Regions from separate parts of the Rhizobium sp. BK008 genome, predicted to be linked through region 1. Evidence: riboswitches for the same ligand, from Rfam matches in the RefSeq annotation. Region 1 holds a riboswitch; the other holds the start of a gene.
The links. A riboswitch is a leader RNA that binds a small molecule or an ion and turns the genes downstream of it on or off. The one in region 1 is predicted to bind thiamine pyrophosphate.
Positions count from the first base shown of each region.

Region 2: another riboswitch for thiamine pyrophosphate. It lies ahead of FHT69_RS22265 (YkoF family thiamine/hydroxymethylpyrimidine-binding protein); the one in region 1 lies ahead of thiM (hydroxyethylthiazole kinase).

Region 1 is NZ_JACIFK010000002.1:171,000-176,651, forward strand. Features, by position in the region: gene FHT69_RS12275 (invasion associated locus B family protein) at 1-535, opposite strand, end outside; TPP riboswitch at 1,240-1,336, shown strand; gene thiM (hydroxyethylthiazole kinase) at 1,387-2,190, shown strand; gene thiE (thiamine phosphate synthase) at 2,187-2,822, shown strand; gene thiD (bifunctional hydroxymethylpyrimidine kinase/phosphomethylpyrimidine kinase) at 2,819-3,628, shown strand; gene FHT69_RS12295 (GNAT family N-acetyltransferase) at 3,845-4,324, shown strand; gene FHT69_RS12300 (glycoside hydrolase family 3 protein) at 4,349-5,371, shown strand; gene FHT69_RS12305 (ABC transporter substrate-binding protein) at 5,415-5,652, shown strand, end outside.
Region 2 is NZ_JACIFK010000005.1:401,497-407,148, reverse strand. Features, by position in the region: gene FHT69_RS22290 (LysR family transcriptional regulator) at 1-308, opposite strand, end outside; gene FHT69_RS22285 (ArsR/SmtB family transcription factor) at 379-720, opposite strand; gene FHT69_RS22280 (SDR family NAD(P)-dependent oxidoreductase) at 823-1,647, opposite strand; gene soxR (redox-sensitive transcriptional activator SoxR) at 1,727-2,191, opposite strand; gene FHT69_RS22270 (NADPH-dependent FMN reductase) at 2,275-2,850, shown strand; TPP riboswitch at 3,039-3,152, shown strand; gene FHT69_RS22265 (YkoF family thiamine/hydroxymethylpyrimidine-binding protein) at 3,143-3,751, shown strand; gene FHT69_RS22260 (ABC transporter permease) at 3,764-4,570, shown strand; gene FHT69_RS22255 (ABC transporter ATP-binding protein) at 4,567-5,367, shown strand; gene FHT69_RS22250 (ABC transporter substrate-binding protein) at 5,448-5,652, shown strand, end outside.

The DNA.
Region 1 (5,652 bases):
CGGCGGTCGAGCCCTTCTTGAGCGCCGTCGCCGTCTTCGTATCCAGCGCCAGCTGCGCCCAGCATCCGGCCTGGTTGCAATTGCGGTAGTCAAGTTTCGCAACCGGCTTTCCGTCGGCCTTGATCGACAGGCCCGAGGGCAGGAAGACGTTGAGCGGCAGAAGAGCGGTCAGCGTCAGCCCCGGCCTGCCCTTCTCGCCCTTGCCCTTTTCGCCTCTGCCCTTTTCGCCTTTGCCTTGGGACCCGGCCGGCGCAGCTGCGATCGCCAGCGTCAGCACGTTGACGTTCTCGCCGTCTTTGGCGACTTGCGCGATCTGGGCGACTTCGCAGGCCTCGGTGCCTTCAGAACCCGAGCAGCGATAATACCAGTCGTCGAATTTCTGGGATTTTATCGCCGGCGCCTGCACCTGCCCCGCTCCCTGATCGGCAGGAACAGCAGATTGCGAAAAAGAAGGATTCGCCCAAGCGATGAATATCAGAACGGAGGCGGCAGTCTGGCGGCCCCACTTCATATCGGCTTTCAAAAATTTGCTCATTGAAAATACAACTTCAGGAAGATTTTATTGGCGTGTAAAGTCATATCGCTACAATCCATCGTTTGGTCAACCTAAGCGTGTCAGCACGGTAAAGTTTCCGTTAGATATTTACTTCGCGTTCTGGGAGTTTAATTCGGCGCCCTGGGAGAGGCTTCCCGCAACGAAATCGCCACAAAATTTCGACAGCGGAATGAAACTGAATGGCGAGACGATGAGACGACACGCAACTTACGCGAAGCTGTTCTCGTGCTCGCCTGCATTGAAAAATTCCACCGATGAACGGATAGGGTGAATAACTTCGCGCTATTCCAAATGTAGAAAAGTCTTGGGAAGATGAACTTCATTCTTTCAAAGAAAAGACTGCTTTCCCGCATCAGCACCCTCACCAAGGCTGGCAGCCAATCCCTCACAAATACCAAGATGTATTTTAGAAATTGATTTCACCCACGGTTGCTGCGGTTATTCCTTTTGAAAAAGGAGAGGATAGCCGCATGGCGAAAAGGCAAGGACCCGGCCAACCCGGAAGAGAACCGGCAGACGACTTTCGGGAAAACCTGGTCAAGACCCGAATCGGCGGCGATCTCTCGTCCTTCATGAAAGGCGATCCCGACCCATAAATCATCCATAGCCATCGCGCGCCGCGTCGGTCGCATGATTGTCATTTTCGAGGTGACATCAGCCCCGTTCTCTGCGAAAAGAAACGCGATGAGAGACAGGGGCGTTCGTCGACAGACGGGCTGAGAAGCACCCTTCGAACCTGAACCGGATAATGCCGGCGGAGGGAGTCGCTCGGGGTCGCGGCATCGCCCGCACGAACCGCCCCGTGGCCGCCCCCGCCTGAAAGGGGCCATATGCAGACCAAGACCACACCCGGAGCGATGCTGAAGGCGATGCGCGAGAAGCCGCCGCTCGTTCAGTGCATCACCAATTACGTCGCCATGAACATCGCCGCAAATGTTCTGCTTGCCGCGGGCGCCTCGCCCGCCATGGTGCATGCCGCGGAAGAAGCCGGCGAATTCGCCGGGATCGCCAGTGCGCTGACCATCAATATCGGCACGCTGTCGACGCAATGGATCGACGGCATGCAGGCGGCGGCGAAGGCGGCGGCCTCAGCCGGCAAGCCCTGGGTGCTCGACCCGGTCGCCCATTATGCAACGGCCTTCCGCCGCAACGCCGTCGCCGATCTCCTGGCGCTGCATCCGACCATCATCCGCGGCAACGCTTCCGAAATCATCGCGCTGGCCGGCGGAGAGAGCCGCGGCCAGGGCGTCGACAGCCGCGACCCGGTCGAGCAGGCGGAAGGTTCGGCGCGATGGCTCGCCGAGCGCCAGCGGGCGGTCGTCGCCGTGACCGGCGCCGTGGATTTCGTCACCGACGGCGAGCGGGCCGTGCGCATCGAAGGCGGATCGGCCTTGATGCCGCAAGTCACCGCGCTCGGCTGCTCGCTCACCTGCCTCGTCGGCGCCTTTGCGGCAACGGCGCCCGAGGACATTTTCGGCGCCACGGTCGCCGCCCTTTCGACCTTCGCCATCGCCGGCGAAGACGCGGCACTCGGCGCCGCCGGCCCCGGCTCCTTCTCCTGGCGCTTCCTCGATGCGCTGGCAGCGCTCGACGCCGAAACGCTTGACGCCAGAGCGAGGATATCGGCGGCATGAAGGCTTTCGACCTTTCGCTCTATCTCGTCCTCGACCCCGATCTCTGCGCGGGGATCGGCATGGTGGAAACGGCGCGCCTTGCCATTGCCGGCGGCGCGACGATGGTGCAACTGCGTGACAAACATGCCGGCACCGCCGGGATGATCGAGACCGGTCGCGCCTTGAAACAGGCGCTTGTCGGGACCGGCGCCCTGTTCATCGTCAACGACGATGTCGAGGCGGCAATCGCCATCGGCGCCGACGGTCTGCATATCGGCCAGGAGGATATGGACGCGCGCACGGCGCGGACGATGATCGGCCCTGCCATGATCCTTGGCCTCTCGGTCGAGACCGCGGCGCTTGCCGCCGCCGTCGATCCGGATCTGGTCGATTATACCGGCGTCGGGCCGGTGTTTGCGACGCCGACCAAGGCCGATCACAAGCAGCCGATCGGTTTTGACGGTCTTGCCATGCTGGTAAAGGCCTCGCCGGTGCCGTCGGTTGCGATCGGCGGCCTCAAGGCGGATCATGTCGCCCAAGTATTTGCTGCGGGCGCCAAGGGCCTTGCCGTCGTCTCCGCCATCTGCGGTACGCCGGATCCCGAAGCGGCCACGCGCCGCATCGCCGCAGAAATTCGAAAGGCCCGCGCATGATCCGCAACGTTCTCTCCATCGCCGGCTCCGATCCCTCGGGCGGCGCCGGCATCCAGGCCGATCTCAAGACCTTTTCCGCCCGCGGCGTCTACGGCATGGCGGTGCTGACCGCGCTGACAGCGCAGAACACCCAAGGCGTCAGCGGCGTGCATCTGGTGCCGCCGCAATTCGTCGCCGACCAGATCAATGCCGTCTTTGCCGATGTGCGCGTCGATGCCGTCAAGATCGGCATGATCGCCAATGCCGGCATCGCCGATGCCGTTGCCGGTGCACTGACTGACCACCGCGACATTCCGATCGTCATCGACCCGGTGATGATCGCCAAGGGTGGCGCCGCCTTGCTCGCGCCTGAGGCGGTCGACGTGCTGACCCGCCGGCTGCTGCCGCTTGCGACACTCCTGACCCCGAACTTGCCGGAAGCCGCCGCACTGCTGCACCAACCGGTGGCGACAAACCGAGCCGAGATGGCGGCGCAGGCCGAACAGGTGCGGGCGTTTGGCCCGGCCGCAGTGCTGGTCAAGGGCGGCCATCTCGATAGCGACGAAAGTCCTGACGTCCTTGCCACCGCCGCTGGCCTGCACTGGTTCGAAGCCATGCGCGTGCCGACCAAGAACACGCACGGCACCGGCTGCACGCTCTCCAGCGCGCTGGCCGCCGAACTTGCCAAGGGCGCCTCGGCGCGGGAGGCGGTCGCCATCGCAAAGCAATATCTCGCCGGCGCGGTCGCGGCAGCCGGAAGCCTCACCGTCGGCTCCGGCCACGGCCCGGTGCAGCATTTTCATGTGCTGTGGAAAGACGGCGAATAAGCGCTCGCTCGGCATAGATGCAGCCAATCGAAACGGCCCGGCCCTCCCGGGCCGTTTTTCGTTCGGCAGCTACTTTGCGTTGAAACCGCAGTCGCAGTGCGGGCAGTCCCTTTGACCTTCTGAAAAACCTTGTTGACAAGCCCGGTCAGATGGCCAAATCTATAACACTAAAAGGGGATACATTCCGCAATAACGGAATAACTGGAGGAGTGACAGGTGGCAGACCTGCTTGTGAGCTTGTATTCCGCTGAGCTCGCCGACCTGAAACGGAAAGCCGATGCTATCGGCATCTCCATCCGTCCGGCCCTCCCCCCTGAACTGCATCTTATCATCAGCTGGGTTCGCGAACGGTTCAGCGAGAACTGGGCGAGCGAAGTCGCCGTCGCCTTCTCCCACCAGCCGGTTGCCTGCCTGATCGCCGTCGACGGCGGCAAGCTGCTGGGCTTTGCCTGCTATGACACGACGGCGCGCGGCTTCTTCGGCCCGACCGGCGTCGACCCGGAAGCGCGCGGCAGGGGTATCGGGCTCGCCCTCTTCTCCGCCTGCCTGCAGACGATGAAGACGCTCGGCCACGCCTATGCCTTCATCGGCGATGCCGGGCCAGTCGATTTCTACGCCAAGACCGCAGGCGCAACCATCATCCCCGCCCCCGACAAGGGCATCTACGAAGGCATGCTGAGAAGCACGCCGAAATGACCATGTGATCCCGGAGCTACAGAATTGTCCTCGACCCCGCTCGCCCTTTTCGTCGGCCTTCCCACTCCCACGATTTCGGATGATGAATTCGCCCTTTTTCGCGACACCAATCCGCTCGGCCTGTTCGTCGGCCGGCGCAATCAGCGCGAGCCGGAGCAGACCAAGCGGCTGATCGCCCGCTTCCGCGAAGCCGTCGGCCGCGACGACGCACCTGTCTTCACCGACCAGGAAGGCGGCCGCGTTCAGCATCTCGATGCCGGCCCCTGGCCGCTCTTCCGCAGCTTCGGCCAGTTTGCCGAACTTGCGCGCCGCGATTTCGATCTCGGCAAAAAAGCACTGCGCCTTTCCTCCCAGGCCATGGGCGCGATGATGACGGAACTCGGCCTTTCGAGCGGCTGCTCGCCCGTTCTCGACCTCGTCTTCGAGACGACGAGCGCGGTCATCGGCGCCCGCTCCTTCGGCCCTGATCCCGATTTCATCGCGGCCCTCGGCCGCGAGGTGGTCGATGGCCTGCTCGAGACCGGCAACATGCCTGTCATCAAGCACATTCCCGGCCATGGCCGCGCGACGCTCGACTCCCACAAGGAGCGGCCGGTGGTCGACGCCAGCCGCGAGACGCTCACCGCGACCGATTTCAAACCCTTCGTCGCGCTGAAAGATACGCCCTGGGCCATGGTCGCCCATGTCGTCTACTCGGCCTATGACGCGGAGCTGCCGGCGTCCATCTCGCCCATCATGCACGACGTGATCCGCAAGGAGATGGGCTATGAGGGCGTGCTGATATCAGACTGCATCTTCATGGAGTCGCTCTCAGGTACTTTGCCGGAACGCGTCAGACAGGTGCTCGACGCAGGCTTCGACATCGCGCTCCACAGCCACGGCGACATTCCGGAAAGCGAAGCTGCCGCCAAGGCCGCCCGTCCCCTGACGGAAGCCGCCCTGCAGCGGATCGCCGCCGGCAAGGCGCGCCTCGGCAATCTCAAAGTCGATGTCCGCGCCGCCCACGCAGAAGTCGAAGACATGTTTGCCAGCGCGCTGGTCTCCTGACCGGCCCGTCAACTCTCACCGCATAAGAAAAGGGGAATAAAACATGAAAAAATATCTTCTTGCCGCCGCCGCGCTGACGCTGCTTTCGGGATCGGCCATGGCGCAGACGATTCTGACGGCGAATATCGAACCGGCGACGACCTGGGTTCGCAACTTCAACCCGTTCAACCAGACCTCATCGCGCCAGTCGACGCTCGACTTCATCTACGAGCCGCTGGTTATTTTCAACCGCTTCGACAGCAACAAGCCGGTCTATCGTCTGGCCGAAAGCTTCAAGCTCT
Region 2 (5,652 bases), on a different contig from region 1:
ATGGCGAGCGCGGTCGGAATGGCGGCAAGACGAATATGGCCGGAAAGGCCGCGGCGTGCGGCGCGCATCTCCTCGCGCATGGTGCGGGCGTCGCCCACGATGCGCCGGGCCCATTCGAGCACGCGCTGCCCCTCCGGCGTCAGCCCCTGGAACCTTGAACCGCGCTGTACCAGCATGACGCCGAGTTGATCCTCGAGCTGCCGGATGGCCGCCGAAAGCGTTGGCTGCGAGATGCCGCACTCCTCCGCGGCGCGGCCGAAATGCTTTTCATTAGCAAGCGCGATGAAAAATTCCAGCTTGTCGATCATCCGGCCTCCCGCGCCATTTCGCGTCCGGACCTATCTTCGACATAGCAGCCGTGCTCCGCAAGGGCGGTCGCTAACAGTTTTCTGCAATCGGAAAAAGCTCGAACAGCGATTCGAGGAAGGCGAGCACGCTGACATTGCCGATGCTGTAATAGACCAGCCTGCCCTGACGGCGCGTATTGACCAGGCCTTCGAGCCTCAAGCGCGCCAGCTGCTGCGAGACCATTGCCTGCTGTATGCCCAGAATATGTTCGATTTCACTGACCGTCCGCTCCTCATTCGCCAATATGCAGAGGATGAGAAGTCGGGTCTGGTGCGCCAGCGCTTTCAGCAGGTCGCTCGCTTCATGGGCTTTTGCAGCGAGTGTGTGCAATTCCTGGCCGGTCATCCCCGGCTTGGGTTTGGGCAACGGCATGCGGTATCTCGGAAGGGAGGCGATGAGGTAGATCAGTACAATTGCATATTCGCACAAGCGAATTGGCCAAAATGACGAAATGCCAAAAAAGGTCCAAGCAAATCAGCAGATAAGCTGACCGCCATTGATCTCGATCACCTGGCCGGTAATGTAGCCCGAGAGGGAGGGAGCCGCCAGGAACAGATAGGCGGGAGCGCAATCCTCCGCCGTGCCGAGCCTTTGCAGGGGGATGGATTTTCTTGTCTGCTCCAGCTTTTCGCGGGAGGAATAGCGCTCATGGAAATCCGTCTCGATCGTTCCCGGTGACACGCAATTGACCCGGATTCCATCCGGTGCGAGCTCACGGGCAAGCGCCTTGGAATAGGTCGCAACGAAGGCTTTCGAGGCCGAATAGATCGAGGAACCGGGGCTGCCGCCGGTCAGCGCCGAAATCGAAACCGTGTTGACGACAGCGGCGCCTTCAGCCGCCTTTAATGCCGGCAACAGTGCGCGTGTCAGCGCCACCACCGATGTCTGGTTGAGCCGCACGATCGCCTCATATTCTGCGTCGGTGAGCGTGGCCGCGGGAAACCGGCCAAGCATGGTGCCGGCATTGTTCACCAGCACATGCACCCTGTCGAAGAAGGCGAGAACGTCTTCGGCAAATTGCGCCGCCCCACCGGCCGCCGAGAAATCGGCGTGCAGCAGCAGCGCCCGTCTTTCGGATTCAGCCGTCAGCAGGAAATCCGGCAGCTCGCGTCCCGGCTTGCGCCCGGTATGGACGATCACTTTTGCGCCGCAGTCCAGGAACTGCCGGGCCACTTCGAGGCCGATGCCGCGGCCGGCGCCGGTCACGACGACATTGCGATTTTCGAACAGTCTGGGATGAAACACGAAGCCGTCCTCCTCGCGGACAGTGCCGCCGGTTGCGTCACTCGCCCTTAACATATGAGCGCGCCGACCGAAAGAAAGGCAGGTACCGATCTTTCCCGGGAGACGCAGCCAAGTCTCCCTCTGGGGAAGGGCTCTAGCTTTCGGTCTCCAGAAGCCGCGCACCCGACCCCTCTTTGCCGAGCCGATCGCAGGGATTGCGCAACGGACAGCTTTCGATCGACAGGCAGCCGCAGCCGATGCAGCCGGTCAGACGGTCGCGCAGCAGGCTCAGCCGCCTGATTCGCGCGTCGAGATCATCCTTCCAGCGCGCCGACAGCACCTGCCAGTCGCCGACGGTGGGCGTGCGTCCCTGCGGCAGCGACTCGAACGCCGCCTGGATTTCCGAAAGCGGAATGCCGACACGCTGCGCCACCTTGATGATGCCAAGCCGGCGCAGCACGTCACGGCCGTATCGCCGCTGGTTGCCGCGGGACCGGATGCTCGAGATCAGCCCCTTGGTCTCGTAGAAATGCAGCGCCGAGACGGCAAGGCCGCTGCGCTCCGCCACTTGGCCAACCGTCAGAAGTCTGCCGAGCGGCGCTGCAGGAATCGTATCCATCGGCTCTTGACCTCAATATTAGTTGAGGTTTTATAACCCGTGCTTCGATAAGCGTAAAGTCCAATCGCGACAAGGAGCAACGCATGAAAACACCCACCAGGCTGGCGGTCATCTATGGCAGCACGAGAGAGGGCCGCATCTGCGACCGGGTGGTCAAATGGCTGACGCAGGAGCTCGTCCGCTTCCCGCAATTTGATATCGACATCATCGACCCGCTCGATTTCGCGCTGCCGGTAAGCCGTGACATGGCACACCCCGAAATCGACAGGCTCGCCGGGCGGCTCGGCATGGCCGACGCCTTCATCATCGTCACCCCGGAATACAATCACAGCTTCACGGCCTCGCTGAAGTCGATCATCGATTTCTTCTTCGAGCCCTGGCAGGGCAAACCTGTCGCCTTCGTTTCCTATGGCGGCATATCAGGCGGCCTGCGCGCCGTCGAACAGCTGCGCCTCGTCTTTGCCGAACTCCACGCGGTCACGATCCGCGATTCGGTGAGCTTTACAGCACCTTGGAACCGCTTCGACACCGAGGGACGGCTCGACAATCCCACCGACGCGATGCGTCTGCTCGATCGGATGATGGCGAGGCTGGAATGGTGGACACGGGCGCTCGTCACTGCCCGCAGCGATCGCCCCTATGCCGACATCGCCGCCTGAGGCAGCAAGCTCCGGTTCCGTTCCCGGCAGGTACGGAACCTCGAGGGACACCCGGGCAGGACCTCCGTCCGGGTGTTCTCGACAGTAAGACATATCAGTCGATACCGGGCATGGCAGGCTCATCCCGACCGCATGGACGGGTTCGCAACTTTGCAGTTGCGGGGAGAAAACCCCGGTGATAGTTTCCGCGCCATTAACGGGGGAGCTCCGTATTGCCGGGGCTGAGATGTGAGGTGCAAGCCTCTGGACCCTTCAAAGCTGATCTGGGTAATGCCAGCGGAGCGAGGTTCAGATGTTCTCGGGCGCACAAGTGTCACTCTATCCGATGTCCGGCGATTTCGTCGGCATCATTCTCGATGCCGTCAAGGCGCTCGATCCCTATCGCGACCAGCTGCGCATCGAGACCGATGACATCTCTACGCTGCTGGTCGGCCCGCCTGACATTCTTTTCGCCGCCATGCACGATCTTTTCGTCACCGCCGCAAAGACCGGCGAACATTGCGTGCTGTCCGCCGCCGTCTCACGCGGCTGCCCCGGTGAGCCCGACGAGGCCATCTGCGGCGTCAACCCCTCCTCCGGCCAGGCAGAGCCGCTTGCTGACCGTATAGCGGCCGCCCTTGCCGCCGTTGAAATCGCCGCCGAGACCGGACAGCCGACCGCTGCCCAATTCTCGCTCTACGTCATGGGAACCGGCACCCATATGGACGAGATCTATGGCTGCATCGACTTTCTCAAACGCTCCGGCACTTTCGACCGCGCCAAGAATTTCTGCACCAGGCTTTCTGGCGATGCCGGCGCCGTCTTCGCAACCATTCGTGAGGCCTTCTATCGCTTCGGCGACCCCGAGGGGCATGTGACCCTCGATATCACGGTGTCAGCCAATAGCCCGACGAAAGCCTGAAATCGAACGCCGATGACACCGCTACCACCACTGGGTTCGCGCCTTGCCGCGCTCCGCGCCGCTCTCTACCGGGGCATACCTGCCCTGCTCGCCGGCTGCGCCTTTTTGGCGGCATGGGAACTCTATGTCGATCTTTCCGGGATCAAGCCCTCCATCCTGCCGGCGCCGTCGCGCATCGTCATCCAGGGCTGGCTGAACCGCGAGGCGCTGATATCAAACACCTGGCCGACGCTCGGCGCGACGCTTGGAGGTTTCGCGCTGTCGCTTGCTTTCGCCTTCGCAGCCTCCATCCTCATGGATTTCGTGCCCTTCATGCGCCGGGCATTGCTGCCGATCTTCATCGCCAGCCAGACCCTGCCGCTGGTGGCGATCGCGCCCCTCGTCGTCCTCTGGTTCGGCTTCGGCCTGCTGCCGAAAGTGTTGCTGGTGGCGCTCGTCACCTTCTTTCCGCTGCTCGTCGCCCTGCTGCAGGGCTATGAATCGACCGACCGCGACATCGCCGAATTGCTGAATTCGATGAAGGCGAGTCGCTGGCGGATTTTCTGCCTGGCCCGGCTTCCCTCCTCGCTGCCCTATTTCTTCGCCGGCCTCAGAATCTCGATCACCTATGCCGTCGTTGGCGCGATTTTTGCCGAATATGCCGGCGCCGCCCGCGGCCTCGGCATCTATATCCTCAACGCCAAGAACAATTTCCGTCCCGATCTCGTGCTCGCCGCCGTCGTCGTCAGCGCCGTGCTCACGCTCGGCCTCTTCGGGCTGACGCTGTTGATCCAGCGCCTCGTCATGCCCTGGCAGCCAACCGGGGAGCGGCGCCGATGAGCGATACAATGGTTGAACTCGGTAGTATCTCGAAGTCCTTCGACGGCATGAAGGTGCTGGGCGACATTTCGCTCACCGTCGCAGACGGCGAGTTCGTTTCGATCGTCGGACCGTCCGGCTCCGGAAAATCGACGGTGCTGCGGCTGCTGACACAGGCGCTTCGACCCGATTCCGGCACCATGCTTTTCAACGGCGTGCCGCTGGAACAGGCACCGCATTCCTTCGCCTTCATGCCGCAGCGCGATGCGCTGATGCCCTGGCGCCGGATCATCGACAATGCGGCACTCGGCCTCGAGGTGAAAGGCATGAGCCGCCGCGCGGCCCGCGCCGCCGTCGCGCCTTTGTTCGAGAGCTTCGGCCTTTCCGGCTTCGAACACCACTATCCTTCCGAACTATCCGGCGGCATGCGCCAGCGCGCCGCACTGCTGCGCACCGTCGTCCAGACGCAGGACATGCTGCTGCTCGACGAGCCCTTCGGCGCGCTCGACGCGCTGACGCGCACGCAGATCCAGGAATGGCTGCAGGGCATGTGGACCGAGCACCGCTGGACGGCGCTGCTGATCACCCATGACGTTCGCGAGGCCGTGTTCCTCTCCGACCGGATCTACGTGCTTTCGGCCCGTCCGGCGCGTATCATCCGCGAATTCCGCGTTCCCCTGCCCCGTCCGAGAAGCATCGCCGACCTCGGCTCGCCGGCGGCCCAGGCGATCGAAACCGAAATCCTGCAAACCCTGCTTCATCCGCAAGAACAGGATGATTTTAGGCCGGTCGGCCCAAAATCTGAATCGCTGTTCTAATTTATAGAGTTAGAGCATGATGTCGTCCGAAACCGCCGACACTTTTCGGCATCATGCTCTAGAGACCTGAGGAGGTCACCATGCTGCTTCTCACCCGCCGCCAGACGATTTTCGCCGCCATCGCGGCAAGCCTTGCCGGCCGCACCGCCTTCGCCCAATCGGCGCCCGCAAAGGTTCGCATCGCGCTCGACTGGACGCCCAACACCAACCATATCGGCATCTATGTCGCCAAGGCGAAGGGCTTCTACGCCGATGCCGGACTCGATGTCGAGATCCTTCCCTTCA